2 linked regions of the Anaerobacillus alkaliphilus genome follow. The protein of the gene in region 1 binds, or shares a complex with, the protein of each later gene. Links are inferred from orthologs where the notes say so. Each region holds a gene or a part of one and is shown on either strand. Other genes may lie near its edges.

Region 1 (3,492 bases):
AAATGACAGCACCCACTAGTTCATACGTACTAGCGATTGATATAAATCCTAGTCTTGAGCTAGTGTTAAATGAGAAAATGGAAGTGGAGAAAGCAACAGGATATAACGAGGAAGCTGTAGAGTTACTCTCAACTTTAAAAATCGAAAACCTTGTATTGGCAGAAGCATATCAAAAGATTATTGAGTATTCTTATGAAAAAGGGTATCTAACGTCTGACAATTCGTATGTTGAAACAGCAATTATTCCGCTTAAAAAACAAAATAAGAAAGTAATTGAAAAAATTGAAGAAACGATTAAAATCTCAACTCCACAAGATGTTGTAGTGACTGTTACACAGAATAATAGTGAAACATATCAAGATGCAAAAGATATGCAAGTGTCTGTAAACAAGTTAACGCACTTAAAAGAACTTAAGAATGATGGAGTTATCGAAAGTGTGCAAGCAGCAAAAGGTAAAAGTGTCTCGGAACTAAGGAAGATGCAGAAGGATTTGAATAAGTCTGAGGAGTCACAAGAAAAAGCTAATCCTAACAAAGGTAAAGGAAATGGCAATGGCAATCAGCCAGAACCTCCTGGATTGAATAAAGATAAGAAGAAAAATAATCAACCATCTATGAGACCAGCTAATCCAGCTGCTGAGAAAAAGGGTGACAACTCTAATAAGGAGAAATCGCCGGGTAATAGCAACAATCCTGGTCAGGGTAACAATGGTAACGAAACTAATAAAGGCAATCCGGCTAAAAATAACGATAAAGGCAATAACAAATCAGGTAAAGGTAATAATGATAAAGGAAATAATCCTGGAAAGGGCAACAATAGTAATAATTCAGGTAAAGGAAACAATCAAGGTAATAATGGTAGCAATCCAGGGAAAGGGAACCCTGGTAAAGGAAATAACTAAAGAAAAGGAAGCCGACTACACATGTTGGCTTCCTTTTCTACTTGTGTCCAAATGTTATTCAAGCATATTAAAATTAGAACAAAAAGTTATGTTCACAAAATAGCCACAATCTAATTACTTGCATTTTTTAAAGGACCTTAAATAGTCACAGACCTTAATTTAATAAGCTTTTTAGTGGTAAATAAACCGGAATCATTTCTAGTACTGTAAAAAGCAGGTAAGAAATTATTTCGAAAAAACAAATTCACAAATTAGACATAAATTATTCGCAATTTAGACATAGGATTTGTTAGGAATTTCACATAAACTGTGGTTAGTAATTAACACTTTGTGTGTAGTGAAAACCTACTAAAATAAAATTCATCACCTAATGGTGAACTGTTGTTGAAGGGAGCTGGATTTTACGTGAAAAAATACTTTTTACCACTATTCCTTTTAAGCCTAGTTATGTTTCTTACCGGTTGTGAAATGGTTGTTTTCCAACCTGAGGGACCACAAGCTAGAAGTATTCTAGAGTTAATTAATTTCTCGATTGTTATGATGCTTTTTGTTATTGTTGTTGTTTTTGCTTTATTCATCTATATTGTCTGGAAGTATCGTGAAACAGCTAAAAACAAAGATTATGAGCCAGAAGAGGAAAAAGGAAGTATCGCTTTAGAAATTACTTGGACAGTAATTCCTCTTTTAATTGTTATTGCTCTTACTATCCCAACGGTACTCGTTACATTCGCTGTTGAAGATGTGCCAAAAGGGTATGAAGATAAAGAGCCTATTACGATCCATGTAACAGCAGCAGACTGGAAATGGATTTTTAGTTATCCAGAAGAAGACATCCAAACAGTTAACTATGTGAATATTCCGATCGAAACACCAATTTTGTTTAAGTTAACATCTGCTAGTACGATGCAATCATTTTGGGTCCCGCAGCTCGGTGGTCAAAAATACGCCATGGCAAACATGGAAAACGAATTGTATTTATTAGCAGAGCGCCCAGGAACGTTTATGGGTCGTAATACAAACTTTAACGGACAAGGTTATGCCTATATGGACTTTGACGTTGTTGCAAAAACAGAAGCTGATTATGAGAAATGGGTGCAAGACGTAAAGCAAACAGCACCAACCTTAACAGAAGAAAAGTATATGCACATTCTTTATCCAGGTGTTGTTGGCCGTATGACATTTAACGAAACGCACCTACAATGGGTAAACCATGCTGATCATGATGCACAAATTTTCTTACACCAAGAAACGTATCGTAACTACTACCATACAAAAGGTGAGGGTTATGAGCGCGAGTATAACACGATAGAGCCAAGATCGTCAGAAGAAGGAGGCCACAATCATGGGAAACGGGATTAAGTTTAGCGAAATCTTAGTTACTGGTGATCCGTTAATTTTAGCTTCGCAGATTGCTATTTTACTAACTTCTATTGCAATTGTTGCAGGTTTAACGTATTTCAATAAATGGAGTTGGCTATGGCGTGAGTGGCTAACAACGGTTGATCATAAGAAAATTGGTATTATGTATATTATTGCTGGTGTTGTGATGTTCTTCCGTGGTGGAATGGACGGCTTAATGATGCGAGCCCAAACGTCACAACCCGGGTTAGAGATTTTAAGCTCACAGCATTACAACGAAGTATTTACCGCACACGGCGTAATTATGATTTTGTTTATGGCTATGCCATTATTAATTGGTTTAATGAACGTGATTATCCCATTACAAATTGGAGCGAGAGACGTAGCGTTTCCACAGTTAAATGCGCTTAGCTTCTGGTTATTCTTTAGTGGTGCAATGCTGTTTAACATCGCTTTCGTTATCGGTGGAGCTCCTGATGCTGGTTGGACATCTTACTTCCCGCTAGCTGGTAAAGAGTTTACACCTAATGTCGGTAATAACTATTACGCAATTTCATTACAGATCGCAGGGATTGGTACGTTAATGTCTGGTATTAACTTTATCGTTACGATCTTGAAAATGCGTACAAAGGGTATGACGTTAATGCGTATGCCAATGTTTACTTGGACGTCATTTATTGCATCAATCATTATCGTTGCCGCATTCCCGATTTTTACAGTTGCTTTAGGCTACATGGCATTAGACCGCATTTTCGGGACGCACATCTTTACGATTTCTGGTGGTGGAGAACCGATGCATTGGGCGAACCTATTCTGGTTATGGGGTCACCCTGAGGTATATATCGTAGCCTTACCTGCTTTCGGTATTTTCTCTGAAATTATTGCCACTCATTCTCGTAAAAATTTATATGGATACTCATCAATGGTTATTTCCATTGTTGGTATTGCGATTTTAAGTATGTTAGTTTGGGTTCACCATTTCTATACGATGGGTTCAGGACCAGTAGTTAACTCAGTATTCTCGATTACAACAATGTTAATTGCTGTTCCAACAGGTATGAAGATTTTTAACTGGTTATTTACAATGCGTAAAGGTCGCATTCAGATGACTAATGCAATGCTATGGTCATTGGCGTTTATCCCAACGTTTACAATTGGTGGGGTAACAGGGGTTATGCTTGCGATGGCGGCAGCTGACTACCAGTACCACAATACAATGTTCCTAGTGGCA
Region 2 (3,187 bases), on another replicon or contig:
AACCATGGCGATTGCTGTACCGACAGGGATTAAGATCTTTAACTGGTTACTAACACTCTGGGGTGGAAGAATCCAATTTACAACGGCTAATCTTTTTGCATTAGGATTTATTCCTTCTTTCGTATTAGGTGGAGTAACTGGGGTAATGTTAGCAACATCAGCAGCAAACTACCAGTTCCATGATACGTACTTTGTAGTAGCTCACTTCCACTATGTAATTATCGGTGGGGTAGTATTTGGATTATTTGCGGGTACATTCTACTGGTGGCCAAAAATCTTTGGAACAATGCTAAACGAAACATTAGGAAAATGGTTCTTCTGGTTATTCTTTATTGGTTTCCATTTAACATTCTTCGTACAGCATTTCCTTGGATTAATGGGTATGCCTAGACGTGTAGCATCTTATTTAGATGGTCAAGGTCTAAATGACTTAAACTTTATTAGTACAATTGGGGCTTTCTTTATGGCGGTTGCTTTCATCATTCTTCTTGCTAACATTTTTGTTTCAAGAAATGATAAAGCAGTTAGTGACCCTTGGGATGGTCGTACCCTTGAGTGGGCAACTTCTACTCCTGTTAAAGAGTACAACTTTGCTCAAACGCCAGTTGTTCGTGATTTAGATGCATTATGGTACGAGAAAATGAAAGGTAACAAAAGGTTACCAGTAGCAGAACCACTTGGTGAAATTCATATGCCAAATGGATCAATTCTACCATTAATCATGTCAGTTGGTTTGTTTATAGCAAGTTTTGGATTTATTTATCACACGTATATCATTTCAGTGATTGGTCTTGGAATTACACTAGGTTGTATGCTTGTAAGATCAATTAAAGAAGATCACGGATACCATATTCCAGTAGATCAAATTGAACAAGACAAGGAGGTTGGATAATATGGGTCATGCACACCATAATTCGGGCGTACTACCTCCAAACCCTGAAAAAGCAACACTTGAAGGGAAAAATAAATTTATAGGTTTCTGGTTATTCTTAGGTGGGGAAACGGTTCTTTTTGCAAGTTTGTTTGGAACGTATTTAGGACTAAGAAATGGAACTGCAGGAGGACCAACTGCTGCTGAATTGTTCCATTTACCACTTGTCTTTGTAGCTACAATGATCCTTTTAACAAGTAGTTTAACGAGTGTATTTGCAATGATTGCCATGAAAAAAGGCAATTATAAGGGAATGCTAGTATGGATGTGGGTAACAGTTGCACTAGGATTATCGTTCTTAGGACTTGAAATTTATGAGTTCTATGACTATTTAAATAATGGTTTAGGATTTACGACAAGTGCATTTGGTTCAGCGTTCTACACATTAGTAGGATTTCACGGGGCCCACGTTGCATTTGGTGTAGCCTGGATTATTACCTTATTAATTCGTTACCGTAAAGGTGGATTAACATTAACGAATGCTCCTAAATTCTACTTAGCTAGTTTATACTGGCACTTTATTGACGTAGTTTGGGTGTTCATCTTTACAATTGTATATCTAATGGGAATAGGAGGATAGATGCATGGAACCTAATCTTAATTCAAACGAACCTCAGATTAAGCTTTCAACAAAAGATAAGTTAAAGCTTGAACGTGAAATGAAACACCAAATTATCACTTTTGCTTTAATGATTTTCTTTACGGCATTAGCTTTCTTGGCTGTTGCTAGTGATTTAATTCCATCATCATTCGCACTACCATTTATTCTAATCCTTGCAGTTGTTCAGGTAATATTACAACTTTATTATTTCATGCACTTAAATCAAAAAGGTCACGAATGGCCAAATGCATTTATGATTTCTGGAATAATTGTTGTCATTCCAATGATTGCAGCACTAATGCTTCTTTTAGGAGTAGTGAAGTATTAATAAGGAAAAAGAAGCTGACAAATCTACACGATTGTCAGCTTCTTTTACTTAATGTTCATTTTTAATTTTGAATATTGAATAGCTGTAAGCTAGAACTTCTTGGCTATACTATACATATAATTCATAATTCACAATTAGTAATGTAAATATGTTTGAAATATGTCAAACTCTATAAGTGATGTGATAAACGTCACATGTTAAAATAGTAATAATGTTGAAAGGAGGAGCTTAATTGATATTACCATTAATTAGTACAATATTTATTGCAATTAGCGCAATATTCGTAGCTTTAGGATGGGTGGCTGTGGCCAAACGCAATATAGACCTACATCAAAAAATGATGTTTTTAGGAGCAGTTTTTGCTAGCGTATTCTTTATTACCTATGTATCCAAAACAGTATTTGTAGGAAGTACAGCCTTTGGGGGACCTGAGGAAATAAAACTATACTACACAATCTTCTTGATATTTCATATTATTTTAGCAACGATTGCTGCAGTTTTAGGAATTATTGCATTGATTTCTGGATATAAAAATAACCTGAAGTTACATCGAAAGTTAGGTCCTATTACATCAGTTATCTGGTTTTTTAGTGCTTCTTCAGGTATTCTGGTTTATTTACTGCTTTATGTAATTTATCCCCCTGGTGAAGTTACAAACGTATTTAGGGCTATTTGGGGCTTTTAAATCAGAGGTATAAGAAAAAAGTCTGGCATAAGCCAGACTTTTTATAGTTTAAAATTAAACTTAATAATTCCTGCCTCTTTAGCTGAAGTAAATAAGATGACGACAAGAGGACCGACAATAAACCCCATAACGCCAATTAATTTCAATCCAACATACATAGCAATTAATGTTGCAAGAGGTGATAACCCAATTTGATGTCCCATTACCTTTGGCTCCACTGTACGTCTAATGACCAATAGAATTGCTGCAAGGATTAGCAGTTTCGTTGCTAAGGCCATGTCGCCAGCAATAAGATGGTAGAGTGCCCATGGGGCTAAAATAATAATTGAGCCGAGTAATGGTATAAAATCAATGATCCAAATAATAAATGACATTAATAATGCTACTTCAGGAACAATTAATAACAAGCCTATCAAAGAAACGAGAAATATAATAATACTAACTAGAAATTGTGCCTTAATAAACCCAAATATTACATAGGAAAGTCTTGAACTCATAAATTGGACTTTATCCCGAGTTTTTTCAGTTAGATGAGAGAAAATTTGATCTTTTAACTTAGGTAGTTCAAGTAAGAACAAGTACAAGGCAATTAAGTATACGATTAATGTGACTAAATAAGCGGGAATTTTTGTGACAAGTGAA

The links. The genes of interacting proteins can lie anywhere in the genome.
Region 2: the proteins of qoxA (region 1) and DS745_RS17400 are in contact, whole or in part, in a solved structure (PDB 7CUB), measured with the Escherichia coli proteins. The link is inferred for Anaerobacillus alkaliphilus from one-to-one orthologs.

Annotation. Positions count from the first base shown.
Region 1 is NZ_QOUX01000032.1:191,980-195,471, forward strand. What follows is about bases 327-3,284. They hold qoxA (cytochrome aa3 quinol oxidase subunit II), read left to right. Parts: upstream 327-1,307; coding sequence 1,308-2,261; downstream 2,262-3,284. Other genes in these bases: DS745_RS09815 (anti-sigma-I factor RsgI family protein), read left to right, coding at 327-902; qoxB (cytochrome aa3 quinol oxidase subunit I), read left to right, coding at 2,245-3,284. Outside these bases: more of DS745_RS09815, read left to right, coding at 1-326; more of qoxB, read left to right, coding at 3,285-3,492. UniProt on the Escherichia coli protein: Cytochrome bo(3) ubiquinol terminal oxidase is the component of the aerobic respiratory chain of E.coli that predominates when cells are grown at high aeration.
Region 2 is NZ_QOUX01000046.1:449,557-452,743, reverse strand. The notes cover bases 273-3,187. They hold DS745_RS17400 (cytochrome C oxidase subunit IV family protein), read left to right. Parts: upstream 273-1,515; coding sequence 1,516-1,860; downstream 1,861-3,187. Other genes in these bases: ytvI (sporulation integral membrane protein YtvI), read right to left, coding at 2,587-3,187; DS745_RS17395 (DUF420 domain-containing protein), read left to right, coding at 2,093-2,545; DS745_RS17405 (cytochrome (ubi)quinol oxidase subunit III), read left to right, coding at 894-1,511; ctaD (cytochrome c oxidase subunit I), read left to right, coding at 273-892. In the rest of the region: more of ctaD, read left to right, coding at 1-272. UniProt on the Escherichia coli protein: Cytochrome bo(3) ubiquinol terminal oxidase is the component of the aerobic respiratory chain of E.coli that predominates when cells are grown at high aeration.